4 regions of the Anoxybacillus sp. UARK-01 genome follow, and region 2 is predicted to be linked to each of the others. Evidence: riboswitches for the same ligand, from Rfam matches in the RefSeq annotation. Region 2 holds a riboswitch; each other region holds the start of a gene.
What was found. Region 2 has a riboswitch for S-adenosylmethionine ahead of B6A27_RS08395 (hypothetical protein). Riboswitches for the same ligand answer to the same signal wherever they lie in the genome.
Positions count from the first base shown of each region.

Region 1: linked by a shared signal. The riboswitch ahead of B6A27_RS05765 (methionine biosynthesis PLP-dependent protein) and the one ahead of B6A27_RS08395 (hypothetical protein) in region 2 are both predicted to bind S-adenosylmethionine.
Region 3: linked by a shared signal. The riboswitch ahead of mtnW (2,3-diketo-5-methylthiopentyl-1-phosphate enolase) and the one ahead of B6A27_RS08395 (hypothetical protein) in region 2 are both predicted to bind S-adenosylmethionine.
Region 4: linked by a shared signal. The riboswitch ahead of B6A27_RS05270 (bifunctional homocysteine S-methyltransferase/methylenetetrahydrofolate reductase) and the one ahead of B6A27_RS08395 (hypothetical protein) in region 2 are both predicted to bind S-adenosylmethionine.

Region 1 is NZ_NASY01000031.1:258,727-260,926, reverse strand. It holds gene B6A27_RS05765 (methionine biosynthesis PLP-dependent protein) at 1-983, opposite strand, end outside; SAM riboswitch class I at 1,063-1,170, opposite strand; gene B6A27_RS05760 (3-hydroxybutyrate dehydrogenase) at 1,242-2,018, opposite strand; gene B6A27_RS05755 (GntP family permease) at 2,036-2,200, opposite strand, start outside.
Region 2 is NZ_NASY01000038.1:1,613-3,812, reverse strand. It holds gene B6A27_RS08405 (diacylglycerol/lipid kinase family protein) at 1-144, opposite strand, end outside; gene B6A27_RS08400 (hypothetical protein) at 320-517, opposite strand; gene B6A27_RS08395 (hypothetical protein) at 549-893, opposite strand; SAM riboswitch class I at 943-1,048, opposite strand; gene B6A27_RS08390 (AraC family transcriptional regulator) at 1,192-2,115, opposite strand; gene B6A27_RS08385 (hypothetical protein) at 2,155-2,200, opposite strand, start outside.
Region 3 is NZ_NASY01000057.1:26,690-28,889, forward strand. It holds gene B6A27_RS17840 (pyridoxal phosphate-dependent aminotransferase) at 1-879, shown strand, start outside; SAM riboswitch class I at 961-1,068, shown strand; gene mtnW (2,3-diketo-5-methylthiopentyl-1-phosphate enolase) at 1,131-2,200, shown strand, end outside.
Region 4 is NZ_NASY01000031.1:167,464-169,663, forward strand. It holds gene B6A27_RS05270 (bifunctional homocysteine S-methyltransferase/methylenetetrahydrofolate reductase) at 1-877, opposite strand, end outside; SAM riboswitch class I at 952-1,055, opposite strand; gene B6A27_RS05275 (YajQ family cyclic di-GMP-binding protein) at 1,285-1,776, opposite strand; gene B6A27_RS05280 (CvfB family protein) at 1,861-2,200, shown strand, end outside.

The sequences.
Region 1 (2,200 bases), on a different contig from region 2:
TCAGGGATATCGGCATGTGTTTGCGTCGCCGGGTATGTAATAAAGCTTTCAACTCCTCCTAAGCTTTCAGCGAATGTAATGACATTTAAGCTTTGCAAAAAGCGGTTGACCCACCGCTCTTCACGCAGGCGAAAGGACAGCATGCCTCCTCTTCCTGGATACAGCACATCCGTGACCGCTTCGTGTGATGCCAAAAATTCGCTGATTCTCCGCGCATTTTCTTCATGCTGCCTCATTCGCAGCGCCAGTGTTTTCATGCCGCGAATCAACAGCCATGCATCAAATGGCGACAGGACCGCGCCGATTGCGTTGTGATACTCGGCCAGCCGTTGACAAAGAGGCTCACCCTTTGCGACGACGAGACCAGCGAGCACATCATTATGGCCTCCTAAATATTTTGTTGCGCTATGGATGACGAGATCCGCTCCGTGGCGAATCGGCTGCTGGATCACAGGCGTATAAAACGTATTATCCACAATCAAAAGCAGCCCGTGGCGTTTGGCCAGTTTCGCCACCTCGTCGATGTCTGTCTCCTGCATAAGCGGGTTTGTCGGCGTTTCTAAAAAAATCGCCTTTGTGTTTTTCGAAATCGATTTCTCCACTAATTGTATGTCGCGAAAGTCAACATAATGAAACGCTAAGCCGTACTTTCTCCAGCCTCTTTCAAATAGCCGATACGTTCCTCCATATAAATCGGCAGACACTAAAAATTCATCACCGCTTTCAAACAGGGAAAGCACCGTCTGAATCGCCGCCATTCCCGAACTGAATGCATACCCTTGATCTCCTCCTTCAAGCTTAGCAATGGCTTCTTCTACAATTTTGCGCGTCGGGTTTCCGGTACGGATGTAATCAAATCCTGTTGATTGGCCAATTCCCTCATGGCGATAAGCGGTGGAAAAATAGACAGGCGGATTGACGGTTCCTGTCAGCTTCTCGCTTCTGTTGCCAATCTGCGCCAGTAAGGTTTCTACTTTTTCCATCCTTTTTTCTCCTTCCTTTCCTCCAATAAAAAAAGCCTTCTTTAAGAAGAAGACTTTTACAGATCAACAAAAGCGCTTCTTCTTATCTTTCGAATTGAAACCAATTCGCTGGATTTAGCACCTGACCGATATCGGCTGGTTGCTGAAGCTTCACTGGGCCAGTTCCCTCCGCTTCTCTTGATAAGAATGAACGACGATATGGAATTTTCTGATTTTCTATCAATTTACATGATTTTCTGATAATTTGCAAGCTTTTTTTTACTGCGCGGTATATCCTCCATCGATCACAACGGCCTGCCCGGTAATTCCCTTTGCTTTTTCGCTTGCTAAAAAGAGCGCATAATCGGCCACTTCTTTCGTTGACAGCAGGCGCTGCTGCGGCACAAGCGGATAAATGACTTCCTCTAATACATGCTCAAGCGGCACGCGGCGTGTTGCGGCCAAATCGGCCAGCTGGTTGCGTACAAGCGGCGTATCGACATATCCCGGGCATAAAGCGTTCACTGTAATACCATGAGCGGCTCCTTCTAGAGCAGCTACTTTGGTTAGGCCAATGACCCCATGTTTCGCGCTATTATACGCCGCTTTGCCGGCAAAGCCGACCAAACCGTTAATCGAGGCCATATTGATAATCCGGCCATAACGCTGCTGCTTCATGATGGGGAATACATGCTTTATCGCAAAAAACGGCGCGATAAGCATGACGAGAATCAGTTTCTCAAACGATTCGGAAGGAAATTCTTCAATCGGCGCCACATGCTGCAGCCCAGCGTTATTCACTAAAATGTCAATCCGGCCATAACGAGCAACGGTTTGAGCCACCATTTGTTTGATTTCCTCTTCTTTTGTTACATCACACTTCAGTCCCCATGCATCCCAGCCTTGTGCACATAACGATTCGGCTGCTTTTTGGACAGCCCTTTCATTGATATCACTAAGAACGACTTTCGTGCCATGCTCAGCAAAGCATTTGGCGATTTCAAAGCCGATTCCTTGCGCCGCTCCTGTTATGAACAATACTTGATCGTCTACCATTTTTCATTCCTCCTCGTTCATATCCCTAGTCCTAATGAGAAAAGAATAATCGCAAGAATCGTCCCAAGCGCAGGTACAATAACCGTTAAAGCCCCAACCGCGCCATATGCCTCGCGGTGCGTTTCACCGCAAATCGCTCGAATCGTTGTCACGACATAGCCATTATGCGGCAAAGAATCCAA
Region 2 (2,200 bases):
TATTTCTACCGCATGTTTTGGACGTTCTGTAAAACGAACTTGATAATTTACCTGCTTCTCTTGAAGCAGCTTTTCAACCTTTTTCCAAACTTTCAGCCCTTTTCCGTTTCCTGAGATTTTATTAACAACAAAATAATAGATCATATCGATCGTTCCCTCTAATCAAAGATCGTAACATGAAAATCCCAAACAAGGTCCCGCTTTACATCGGGACGCTTGTTTTTCTCTTTTTACTTTACCGATTTGAGAATTCCGGCCATTTGCTGCTCGTGCCGAAGAAAAAATAAAGGCCCTACCGTTTTTCCTCATGAGCGGTACCCTAAGCGATGGCAACCGTCCTTTTTCTTGTTTCACTCCCTCTCACTAAGGTAAAGGTTTCGAAAGGATCAATGAGCATAGCGACATGCCATTTAGGAGACAAGAACCGCCCATTTCGCTGAGTCAATCTCATTCCGCTGACATTCGTTTCCATGTCTTTTCCTCGAATACCAGCATGCTCATCTATTTCGACTTCCATAGCTCCCTCTCCTTTTTCTTTTCTAACGTTTTTAATCAATCTGCCCGACCGGCAGCCCTTGCTCTCTTAGCTCCCGCCAAATGTAACGATCGAGCGCATAGGGCTCTTCTGCTTTGAACACTTCCACTTCCGCCAACGTAAGTAACAGTTGAAACGGTTTTCCAAATGCTTGCCCATACAATAGAAAAAAGTTCGTATGGTGATCAATGTAAAAAATCGCTGTAGAATCCCATTGACGAAGCTGACGTTTCACACCGTTGGCAACATGTAAAGCGAATGAAGCAGCTTTCATATGGCACGCCATGTACCTGCGGATCGTTTCGCTCATCATTCTCGCCCCTTTCTCAATAAGGATGGTCACAAACGGCTCTGCCAAAATAAAAAGCTCTTTCCGCCATGAATGACGCGAAAAGAGCTTGAAGCCGTCCTTATCATTCAAAGCGAAGCGCTTTGCGGGTAGGAGCACCTTGCGTCAAGCGCAGGTTGCTGTGAAGTCATTGAGCCCGATCTCTCGTTCACTCTTGATAAGACTTATTCAGTTATTCCTATGCTACCATTATTTTATGGAAATGACAACCATTTTTTAATTTCCAAAAACCAGGATTTATAACATCGAAATAACAAGGACTTCTTCTTTACGATCGACCATCGTCGCCAGATCATTCGTCCTATTCCTAGCCCCCGCTAGATGATCCCCTTTCTTTTATAGGGACATATAAATGAACTTTACACTTTCCTTCCGGATCTGTTTCTGGATTATTCATACAAAATTCCAGGCACGGCCTATCATCCGCATCATACTCACTATTTGGCAACCACTGTCCAAATAAACTTTGATACGCAATCGCTAATTTATCAATCGTATCGTAAAACTGATATAAGGCATATAATCCGCCAGGTATTGTTTTATATTGAATATCGGGATCTTCCTCTCCCTTGAAACCGGTCGGCAGCGTCACACACGCATCATAGCGGCAAGCAAATTCTTCTACAACAAGTGGATCATCCAATGAGATGCCAATAAAATCGTGCTCTGGCGGATACAATCCGTTTCGGTTTGCCCATTCGTTTAATTGATTCCATGCATAATACGTTTCTAAATAGCTACCCACATGCCTAACAAAAGCCACTTCATAGTCAGGAAGCTCTTTAATCGTTATATTCATGCTCCATATTCTCCTTAATAAATGATGGTTAGCGTAAGTATAACGTATCGGAGCAGACCATTCTTCTTGATTCTTGCTTATATCTAATGAAATATTGCGATTTTGATGTTTTTTTCTTACGTCACTGGGAACCATGTGAAAATGTTGTTTAAAAGCAGCATTAAAATTTGAAACGGAGCCAAAACCACAGAGATTGGAGATTTCCAAGATAGATTTAGTCGTTTCAGTTAAGTAATACACCGACTTTTGCAGACGAATTTTTTTCACATAAGACATCGGTGTCATTCCAACAACCGAAGTGAAGATACGATTAAAATGATATTTCGAAAAATGGGAAACGTTGGCTAATGTATCAAGATGAATAGGCTCGTCATAATGATCATGAATATACTTGACGGCTCTTTCAATTCTTTCATAATAATCCCTTCTCATTTCATTGCCTCCTAATATTCGCTGAACCCTACTCTTTTGCTAATAGTATCGCATGGGAGCTATCACGATTTTCCCTCGTTCTTCA
Region 3 (2,200 bases), on a different contig from region 2:
AAGGCAGGGCTTGTGGAAATTCCGCAGTGCTTATTAAATCCGGGCGATGTTGTGCTTGTGCCGGATCCCGGATACCCTGATTATTGGTCGGGAGTGGCATTAGCGCGTGCAAAAATGGAAATGATGCCGCTTTATAGCGAAAACGGCTTTTTGCCTGATTATCGTCAATTGGATGAAAAGGTGGTTGAGAAAGCCAAGCTGATGTTTTTAAATTATCCAAATAACCCGACGGGAGCTGTAGCGACAGACTCGTTTTTTCAAGAGACCGTTTCGTTTGCACAAAAGCATGGAATTTGCGTTGTCCATGACTTTGCTTATGGTGCGATTGGATTTGACGGGCAAAAACCGATCAGCTTTTTGCAGGCGGAAGGAGCCAAGGATGTCGGTATTGAAATTTATACATTTTCCAAAACGTATAATATGGCTGGCTGGCGCGTAGGTTTTGCGATTGGCAATGAAAGTGTGATTGCTGCGATCAATCTTTTGCAAGACCATTTATATGTCAGCTTGTTTGGTGCGATTCAGGAAGCGGCAGCGGTTGCGCTGCTTGAGTCACAGCAATGCGTGACGGAGTTGGTAGCGTTGTATGAATCACGGCGCAATGCGTTCATTGGAGCTTTACAGGAAATTGGTTGGAACGTAAGTGCTCCAGCCGGCTCCTTTTTTGCTTGGCTGCCGGTACCAAAGGGCTGGACTTCGGAGCGCTTTGCTGATTTATTGCTTGAGCAAGCGCATGTTGTGGTGGCGCCTGGGATTGGATTTGGCGAGCACGGGGAAGGATATGTGCGCGTCGGGCTGTTGACAAGCGAAGAACGCTTGACAGAAGCGGCACGGCGCATCGCTAAGCTCAATCTTTTTCAGCAAGCGGTAAAAAAATAATTGACAATCTGCATGATCCCTGTCATAATTCGAATTAAATTTGCAAAATGAAAATTTCAAAAAAATGAATAGAAGCTGTCATTCTTATCAAGAGCAGGTGGAGGGACGAGCCCAATGAAGCCCGGCAACCGACTTAACCAACGTTAAGCACGGTGCTAATTCTTGCAGCATTACGCTGAGAGATAAGAAGAGTTGAAACCAAAGCCTCTTCTTATGGAAGAGGTTTTTTTATTGGAATTGGAGGGATGAGAATGAGCCAAGTCATCGCCACGTATCTGCTTTATGATGAGGCTGATTTGGAGAAAAAGGCGGAGAAAATCGCGCTTGGCTTAACGATCGGTTCATGGACCGAATTGCCGTTTTTGGAAAAAGAACAACTGCGTAAACATAAAGGAACGGTTGTGCATGTGCAACCGCTTGAAGAAAGCGAACGTGCCAATCAATATTTCGGAAAACGCTTGAAGCGGGGAATGGTCAAGATCGCTTACCCAAGCGCCAACTTCAGCGTCGATTTGCCCGCTGTTTTGACGACGGTGTTTGGGAAATTGTCATTAGATGGCACGATTAAGCTGATAGATTTAGAGTTTTCTGATGATCTAAAGAAAGCATTTCCTGGTCCTCGCTTTGGCATTAAGGGAATTCGCGCAAAGCTGGATGTTTATGACCGCCCGCTGTTAATGAGCATTTTTAAAGGTGTGATCGGGCGCGATTTGTCCTATTTATCCGAGCAACTGAGACAGCAGGCGCTTGGAGGCGTAGATCTTGTCAAGGATGATGAAATTTTATTTGAAAATGAACAGGCGCCATTCGAAAAGCGAATTGCGGCAGGAAAAAAAGTCTTGCAGCACGTATATGAAGAGACAGGGCATAGAACGCTTTATGCGGTGAATCTTTCGGGAAAAACGTTTGAGTTAAAAGAGAAAGCGAAGCGAGCGGTGGAGCTTGGCGCTGATTTGCTGCTGTTCAACGTGTTCGCGTATGGACTGGACGTATTGCAAGGATTGCGGGAGGATGAGGAGATTTCCATTCCGATTATGGCGCATCCGGCGTTTAGCGGGGCGTTGACTCCGTCGGAATTTTACGGTGTAAGCCATCCTTTGTTGCTTGGCAAGCTCGTTCGCATGGCAGGGGCGGATTTTTCCTTGTTCCCGTCTCCATATGGAAACGTTGCTCTGGCCAAGGAAGACGCAAGTGGCATTGCCCATGAATTAACGAAGGAAGATGTATTTGTACAAACGTTTCCTGTTCCGTCTGCCGGCATTCATCCAGGACTGGTTCCGCTCCTTATCCGCGATTTTGGCATCGACAGCGTCATTAATGC
Region 4 (2,200 bases), on a different contig from region 2:
TCACTTGTTTCGTTTGAATTGGCGTGCGATCAATCAAGGCTTGTGCCATCGCCGCAATATGTTTAGGCGTCGTTCCGCAGCAGCCGCCGATCAGGCGGACGCCTTGTTCGCGAAAGGAGAGAGCCGTTTCCTTAAAATATTCGGCGTTCGTTTCATAAACAAGGCGGCCGTCGCGATAATCCGGAAGGCTAGCATTCGGATAAGCGGAAAGGAATGCGGTGCTGGGAAGCGGCACGGCTTCAAGAGAACGAATCATATGATACGGACCAAGATGGCAGTTTAATCCAACTACATCGGCCCCCAATTGTTCCAATTGGGAAAGCGCATCGCTGAGCGGAGTCCCGTCTTGCAGCACGCCAACACCGTGAAGGGTCACATGGGCGATAATCGGTAATGTTGTTTCTTTTCGGGCGATGGCGAGCACCGTTTGAAGCTCCTCTAAGTCGTAATAGGTTTCAAGCAGAATTCCATCTACTTCTTCGTGCAAAAGCACGTACAACTGCTCCCGAAACGTCCGTTTCACTTCTTCAAGAGTGATGGCGCTTTTCTTGAATGTGCGAAGACCGCCGATGGTTCCAAGAACATAGGCACGGCCTGAGGCCGCTTGTTTCGCTAGCTTTACAGCTGCGCGGTTGATTTCTTTTACATCGTCCTCCAATCCATAGCGTGCTAGCTTCATATAGTTTGCGCCATATGTATTGGTTTGAATGACTTCTGCGCCAGCGTCAAGATAAGCTTCATGAATATGGATAATATCTTCTGGTTTGGAGAGATTCAATTCTTCAAAACATCGGTCAATTCCATGGGAGTATAATAAAGTTCCCATCGCCCCATCGGCGATGATGATTCGTTTCTGCAATTCTTCTAAAAATCCCATGCGTATCACTCCTTCGTCTTCTTAAAAAATAAAAAAAGCCTTCTAAAAATAAGAAGAAGACTTTGGGTTGCTCCTTCTTATCTTCCAAGCATCAAGCCTGTCTGGAATTAGCACCTTGACATACAGTCAGGTTGCTGAGAGTTCACAGGGCCAGTCCCTCCCTCTCTCTTGATAAGAAAAATGAGTATGCAATTTTCAATCAATGCGTTATTTATAATTTAAATAATTTTTAGAAAATATTCAACTGCAAATTTTGATTATTTTTTAGATGGAACGGATCAGCGCTCAAAAGGCGACGATCAGGCAAAGTTTGTGGACTTACGCCAGGAAATCTATAGTTCGCATTTTGGTTATAAAAACAGCCTAATTCCTCCGAATTAGGCTGTTAAGACGAAGCGCACAAACCCCTATCGATAGTTGACAAATTGTACATCAATCGGCAAATCAGCTTCACGGATCGCTGTGATCACTTTTTGCAGATCATCTTTGCTTTTGCCGCTGACGCGGATTTGATCTTCTTGAACTTGGCTTTTTACTTTTAAGCCTGTGTTTTTAATAATCGTATTAATTTTTTTCGCATGATCTTTGTCAATTCCTTGAACAAGGCTGGCACGTTGACGGACCGTTCCTCCTGAGGCTGGTTCTATTTTTCCGTATTGAATATTTTTGATAGAGACCCCGCGCTTAATCAGTTTGCCGATTAATACATCTTTCAATTGCTCAAGTTTGAATTCATCGTCGGAAACGAGGATCAGTTCGTCTTTTTCTAAGGAAATGTCACTTTTGCTTCCCTTGAAATCGTAGCGGTTTTGAATCTCCTTCATGGCGATATGAATGGCGTTAGTAACTTCAGATAAATCTACTTTGGATACGATATCAAATGAGCTTTCTTTCGACATATATTACCTCCAGTAAAATTTGGTCATTTTGTTTTTATTATAGTAAAATGTAGCATGATAAACAATAAAAAGGAAGATGCATCCATGAAACAACTTATACCAGGAGAAATAAGAACATTAACCGTAAAGCGGGAGGTTCCGTTTGGCTGGTTTTTAGCGAGCGGTCAGGAAGAAGTGCTGCTTCATCAAACGGAGATAGACCGTCCACTTGCAATCGGAGAAGAGGTCCATGTCTTTTTATATCACGACCATCAAGGACGGTTGAGCGCTACAATGAAATCACCCAAAATAACAAAGGATACATATCATTGGGTGGAGGTGGTTGATGTTGTTCCAAAGCTCGGTGTTTTTGTTGACATTGGCATATCAAAAGATGTGCTTGTGTCTAGCGATGATTTGCCTCCTCTTTTGTCACTATGGCCAC